DNA from 3 places in the Hoeflea algicola genome. Region 1 is predicted to be linked to each of the others. Evidence: predicted binding sites of a transcription regulator. Region 1 holds the regulator's gene; each other region holds the start of a gene.
What was found. The regulator PhoB, encoded in region 1, activates phosphate uptake and scavenging genes when phosphate is short. The targets are predictions, from matches to a motif close to TGTCATNNANCTGTCAT.
Positions count from the first base shown of each region.

Region 2: the regulator PhoB is predicted to act here: its motif matches at 1,163-1,179, upstream of phnD (phosphate/phosphite/phosphonate ABC transporter substrate-binding protein).
Region 3: the regulator PhoB is predicted to act here: its motif matches at 1,526-1,542, upstream of ugpB (sn-glycerol-3-phosphate ABC transporter substrate-binding protein UgpB).

Region 1 covers NZ_JAOVZR010000001.1:3,935,124-3,937,391, reverse strand. The annotation lists gene OEG84_RS19120 (GcrA family cell cycle regulator) at 229-753, shown strand; gene phoB (phosphate regulon transcriptional regulator PhoB) at 880-1,563, opposite strand; gene phoU (phosphate signaling complex protein PhoU) at 1,592-2,268, opposite strand, start outside.
Region 2 covers NZ_JAOVZR010000001.1:1,292,575-1,294,842, forward strand. The annotation lists gene OEG84_RS06405 (ABC transporter permease) at 1-209, shown strand, start outside; gene OEG84_RS06410 (ATP-binding cassette domain-containing protein) at 241-999, shown strand; gene phnD (phosphate/phosphite/phosphonate ABC transporter substrate-binding protein) at 1,267-2,244, shown strand.
Region 3 covers NZ_JAOVZR010000001.1:4,703,414-4,705,681, reverse strand. The annotation lists gene ugpA (sn-glycerol-3-phosphate ABC transporter permease UgpA) at 1-65, opposite strand, end outside; gene ugpB (sn-glycerol-3-phosphate ABC transporter substrate-binding protein UgpB) at 129-1,439, opposite strand; gene OEG84_RS22780 (urate hydroxylase PuuD) at 1,729-2,268, shown strand, end outside.

The sequences.
Region 1 (2,268 bases):
CAACACGGCTGCACGCCCGGTAAGTTGGGGAAAACCAAAAAAACGAATCACCTTGAATTGGCTGACTCTTGTCACGGAGTCCTGCGAGCACTAGGTTATAGTCATGAATTAGGGGTCCGCGGCGGGCACTAATTACCTCACAGTAAGCGAGCGTTTCAGCTCCGGTCATCCGGGGCGATGGTGAGCGATTCTGCCATCCCGCAACACGGGGTACAGGGAGTGCATAGCATGAATTGGACTGATGAACGGGTCGAAAGGCTCAAGAAACTCTGGGCGGACGGGCTCAGCGCGAGCCAGATCGCAGCGCAATTGGGCGGCGTCAGCCGCAATGCGGTGATCGGCAAGGTGCACCGGCTCAATCTTCCCGGACGCGCCAAGAGCGGCGGCCAGGCTTCCGTACGCACCAAGCGCACGACAGCAGCCCCGCGCGCACCGGCCTATGCCGGCCGGACTGCGGCCCAGGCAACCCGGACGGTCAGCCGTTCGAGCGGCGGTGCGGCCCTTCAGCAGCAAGTTGACGCGGTGGCTGTCGAAGAAATCGATACCCGTCCGACGGAAGATGTGGTGGTGCCGATTTCGCGCCGGTTGACGCTGGTGGAGCTTTCCGAGCGCACCTGCAAATGGCCGATCGGCGATCCGCTGCAGGAAGGGTTTCACTTCTGCGGCAACGATTCCGGCGAAGCTTCGCCTTATTGCGGCTATCACGCCAAGCTGGCGTTTCAGCCATCAAGCGAACGCCGTCGGGCGCGCTGAGATCAGATCAAGGCGGGATTGGCGGGTTCAGTTGAACGCGCGCCGCTTGAGCACTCAATCAGACAAAGGCCCCGGATCGTCGATCCAGGGCCTTTGTCGTTTTACCTATGTTGAGCGCGATGCGGCTCAGCTTTCGATCGAGTAGCCGGCACCGCGTACGGTGCGGATGATGTCGCGCATGCCCGACAGATTGACCGCCTTGCGTAACCGTCCGACATGGACATCTACCGTGCGCTCGTCGACATAGACATCATGACCCCAGACGCCATCGAGCAGTTGCGCGCGCGAATAGACCCGGCCTGGCGAGCTCATCAGAAACTCCAGCAGACGGAATTCGGTCGGTCCGAGCTTGATGTCGCGGGTCAGACGGCGCACCCGGTGAGTCTCGCGGTCAAGTTCGATATCGCCCACCTTGAGCTGGCTTGAAATCACTTCCGGACGGGCGCGGCGCAGCATGGCCCGCACCCGGGCCAGCAGTTCCGGCGTCGAGAACGGCTTGACGACGTAATCGTCAGCCCCGGTGGCGAGCCCCCGGACCCGTTCGCTTTCCTCGCCACGGGCGGTCAGCATGATGATCGGCAGGCGCTCGGTTTCGGCCCGGGCGCGCAGCCGCCGGCACAATTCGATCCCGGAGATGCCCGGAAGCATCCAGTCGAGGATCAGCAGGTCGGGCACCCGCTCCTGCAACTGGATTTCTGCCTCATCTCCCCTGAGCACGGTGTCGACTTCATAGCCTTCGGATTCGAGATTGTATCTCAGGAGCACCGAGAGTGCTTCCTCGTCCTCAACCACGGTGATGCGCGGACTCATTGCCATTATCGAATTGCTCCCGCAGCCATCATGCCTCGCCTTGTGCCTGGACGATCATGCTCGCCGTATCGTCATCCTTGGGTCGGTCATCCGTCAGTTGTTCACCGGTGGCAACGTAATAGACGGTCTCGGCGATGTTGGTGGCGTGGTCGCCAATGCGCTCGATGTTCTTGGCGCAGAACAGGAGATGGGTGCAAGCGGTGATGTTGCGCGGGTCTTCCATCATGTAGGTCAGAAGCTCGCGGAACAGCGAGGTATAGATCGCGTCGATCTCCTCGTCACGCTCACGGATCGAGTTGGCCAAATCCGGAGAACGCGTGGCAAACGCGTCAAGCACTTCCTTGAGCTGGGTCAGCGCCAGTTCGGCCAGGTGCTCGAGGCCGCGCACCAGTTTGCGCGGCTGCGCCATGGTGTGCACGGCAAGTACCCGCTTGGCGATGTTCTTGCCAAGATCGCCAACCCGCTCGAGGTCAGAGGCGATACGGATCGACCCGATGATCTCGCGCAAGTCCGAGGCCATCGGCTGGCGCTTGGCGATCAGCAGCACCGCCTTGTCGTAGATTTCGCGCTCGCCATTGTCGAGCAGCAGGTCTTCCGAGATGACCCGCTGGGCCGAGGCGGTGTCAGCGTTGACCAGCGCGGCGACTGCGTCGGCGACCATGCGTTCGGCGATGCCGCCCATTTCGGATAGGCGGCGCACCAGAA
Region 2 (2,268 bases), 2.6 Mb from region 1:
CGGTGGTCATCGGCGGCGCATTGCTGACCGGCGGCTACGGCTCGGTGATCGGCGCAGCGCTTGGCGCACTGATCTTTGGAGTGGTTCAGCAAGGTCTGTTCTTCGCCAATGTCGAAAGCTCGCTGTTCCGGGTGTTCCTCGGCGTAATCCTGCTGTTTGCCGTGGTGCTCAACACCTATATCCGCCGCATGATCACAGGGGAGAGATGACATGACCACAGACCACGCTCCCCTCATCGAGATGAAGAACATCGAGAAGCATTTCGGCTCGGTGATCGCACTCGCCGGCGTCTCGCTCGATATCTTTCCCGGCGAATGCCATTGCCTGCTCGGCGACAACGGTGCCGGCAAGTCGACCTTCATCAAGACCATGTCCGGCGTCCACAAACCGACCAAGGGCGATATCCTGTTTGAAGGCAAGCCGATGCATTTTGAAGATCCGCGCGACGCGATCTCGGCGGGAATCGCCACTGTCTACCAGGATCTGGCGATGATTCCGCTGATGTCAGTCAGCCGCAATTTCTTCATGGGCAACGAGCCGGAAAATCGTTTGGGCCCGCTCAAGCTGTTCGACCATGAGTATGCCAACCGCATCACCATGGAAGAAATGGGCAAGATGGGCATTAATTTGCGCGGCCCCGACCAAGCCGTCGGCACGCTCTCGGGCGGCGAACGCCAGACCGTGGCAATTGCCCGTGCGGTGCATTTCGGCGCCAAGGTGCTGATTCTCGATGAGCCGACCTCGGCGCTCGGTGTACGCCAGACGGCCAATGTGCTGGCCACCATCGACAAGGTGCGCAAACAGGGCATCGCCGTGGTTTTCATCACCCACAATGTGCGCCATGCCATGGCCGTGGGCGACCGGTTCACCGTGCTCAACCGCGGCAAGACGCTCGGCACCGCCCAGCGCGGCCAGATCACGCCCGATGAATTGCAGGACCTGATGGCTGGTGGTCAGGAAATGGTAGCGCTGGAAGGCTCACTCGGCGGCACCGTCTGATTTCCGCTTTCCAGCACCACCGCTGATTCAGAGGCGCGTCGTCAGACGCGCTTTCATTTTTGCAAATCTGAGCCTGTTTTTTCTGCAAATCGTACCATTTGGTCGTGGCATCGCGTTTCAAAGCTGCTTGTCACCGTTTTTTTCCACGGAAACGAGCCACCGCGCGTCACATGCGTGACATCTGCTCTTGCCATTTGTGACATCACACAGAATAGTCTGTGTGGGAACGAAACAAAACGAAACTCGACGCGAAACCGGAGGAAGATCATGAACCTTAAATCTGTATTGCTGAGCACCATCGCCGGCCTGGCCTTTACCATCGCCGCACCGCTGGCTGCATCCGCACAGGATTGCGAGCGCGGCACGCTGGATGTGCGCTATTGCGATGTCGATGGCGATCTGGTCGCCGACACCCCGACCGATCCGGCCGAACTGATCGATCCCGATACGCTGATTTTTGCCTATACGCCGGTGGAAGACCCCGCCGTCTACAAGGAAGCCTGGTCGGATTTCCTGGTCCATATGGAAACGGTCACCGGCAAGAAGACGGTGTTCTTCCCGGTGCAGTCCAACGCTGCCCAGATCGAAGCCATGCGCTCGGGTCGTCTGCACATAGCCGGCTTCAACACCGGCTCCAATCCGCTCGCCGTCAACTGCGCCGGCTTCCACCCTTTCACCATCATGGCCTCGCTTGACGGCAATTTCGGCTACGAGATGGAGATCATCACCTATCCCGGTTCGGGCATCGAAAAGGTCGAGGACATCAAGGGCAAGACCATGGCCTTTACCGCCGAAACATCGAATTCGGGCTTCAAGGCGCCGTCCGCACTGCTCAAGGCCGAATATGGCATGGAATCGGGCCGCGATTTCGAACCGGCGTTTTCGGGCAAGCACGACAATTCGATCCTCGGCGTCGCCAACAAGGATTACCCGGCCGCAGCCATTGCCAACTCGGTGATGAGCCGGATGATCGAGCGTGATGTGATCAAGGCTGACGAGGTCAAGACCATCTACAAGTCGGAAACCTTCCCGACCACCGGTTTCGGCGTTGTCTACAATCTCAAGCCGGAACTGCAGGAAAAGATCAAGGAAGCCTTCTTCACCTTCCCCTGGGAAGGTTCGTCGCTGCAGAAGGAATTCGAAAAGTCCAACGAAGGCCAGTTCCTGGAAATGAACTACAAGGATTTCTGGAACGTGGTCCGCAAGATCGATACCGCCAATGGTGTACAATACACCTGCGGTTGATCCCTGCCCTCGACGCCGCGCCAC
Region 3 (2,268 bases), 770 kb from region 1:
AGCAGTTGCGGCGCCACCAAGAGATACGGCAGCCAGCGATTGTCGAAGACGACGCGCTTTTCCATGGTTCACCCGAAACAAGATTGGGATCGGCGGGGCTCTTGTGAACCCCGCCGAAGACTGTGTTGTTACTTGTTGGCCTGCTCGAAACGGCGGAGCAGTTCATTGCCGCGCGAGACAGCCGAGTCAAGCGCATCCTTGGCCGACTTGGAGCCGTTCCAGACACCTTCGAGTTCTTCATCGATGACGCCGCGGATCTGGTCGAAGCTGCCGAGCCGTAGACCCTTGGAGTTGGCAGTCGGTGCCTTGCCGGTCATCTGGATAATGGAGATGTCGGTGCCCGGGTTTTCGTCATAGAAACCGGAAGCCTTGGTGGCGTCATACGCCGCCATGGTGATCGGCAGATAACCGGTATCCTGATGCCACTTGGCCTGGATGTCCGAGCTGGACAGGAAGTTGAAGAAGGCTGCAACGCCCTTGTATTCTTCCGGGGTCTGACCGGCCATGGCCCACAGCGAAGCGCCGCCGATGATGGTGTTTTGCGGTGCGCCTTCGACATCGCTCCAGTAAGGCAGCGGGCGAATGGCGAAATCGAAGGTCGCTTCCTTCTTCACGCCGGCATAGCCAGCCGACGATTCGGTGAACAATGCGCATTCACCGGCACGGAACGGTGCACCACCTTCGTTGCGACGGCCCGAATAGATGAACTTGCCGTCCTTGGCCCACTGGCCCATGGTTTCGATGTGCTTGACCTGAACATCACCGTTGAAGGTGAGTTCGGTGTCGAGACCGGCAAAACCGTTCTCCTGCGAGGCAAAAGGTACATTGTGATAGGCAGAAAGGTTCTCAAGGTGAACCCAGCTCTGCCATGCAGTCGTCAGCGGGCACTTGTTGCCCGATTCCTTGAGCGCGTCGAGAGCCGTTCCAACCTGTTCCCAGGTCGAAAGATCCATTTCTGGATCGAGACCAGCAGCCTTCAGCGCATCCTTGTTGACGTAGAGCACCGGGGTCGAGGAGTTGTAAGGCAGCGACAGCATCTGGCCTTCGGTGGTCGTGTAATAACCGGCAACGGCGGCAAGATAGACTGACTGATCGAACGGCAGGCCGGATTCGGCCATCACTTCATAGACCGGCTTGATGGCGCCCTTGGCTGCCATCATCGTGGCAGTGCCGACTTCGAACACCTGAAGGATGTCAGGCTGCTCGCCCGCACGGAAGGCGGCGATGCCGGCGTTGAGCGTTTCGGAATAATTGCCCTTGTTGGTGGCAACGACCACGAACTCGTCCTGCGACGCATTGAACTTGGAAACCTGCTCGTCAAGAAGCTCGCCGAGGCGTCCGGTGAAAGCATGCCAGAAATCAACCTGGGTGGCGGCGGTGGCTGGTGCGACACCAGCCATGAGTGCGGCGATGACGCCAGCAGCGATGTATCTTTTCATTTAGTCTTCCTCCAAAGATGGGAAACACGTGAAACGAACGCATCCCGAAAGGGAAACGTACCGTTGCCCCTTCTAATGCGCAAATGAAAACAGTTATGTGACGGTCAAAATGAAAATCCGGGGGTCGTCGGCCCTTTCGCGAATATTCCGACAATCGCGAGGATTTTCAGGCAAAACCCGGAACTGATTAAACGCCGGAACATCCAACTCAGGCTTCCCATTGTGCGCCACATTGCGCATCATGACGGTAGCAAGCACCGAAACATCAAAGGCTTTTTGGGGGACCCACATGTACGAATACGCCCTGGCATGGGAATGGCTGAGCTTCGCCGTACGCTGGCTGCATGTGATCACGGCCATCGCCTGGATCGGATCATCGTTCTATTTCATCGCGCTGGACCTTGGCCTGGTGCAACGGCCGGGCCTGCCCGAAGGCGCCTACGGCGAAGAATGGCAGGTGCATGGCGGCGGCTTCTACCATATCCAGAAATACCTGGTCGCGCCGGAACGGCTGCCCGAACACCTGACCTGGTTCAAATGGGAAAGCTACGTCACCTGGCTGTCGGGCTTTGCGATGCTGTGCGTGGTCTATTACGCCGGCGCCGAGCTTTATCTGATCGACGCCAATGTGCTTGATGTCTCCGCCCCCATCGCCATTGCCATTTCGGTGGCGTCGATCGTGCTGGGATGGATCATCTATGACCTTCTGTGCAAATCACCGATCGGCAACAGCACGACCGGCTTGATGGTGGTGCTGTTTGCGGTGCTGGTGGCGATGGCCTGGGGCTATACCCAGGTATTTACCGGCCGCGCCGCTCTGTTGCATCTG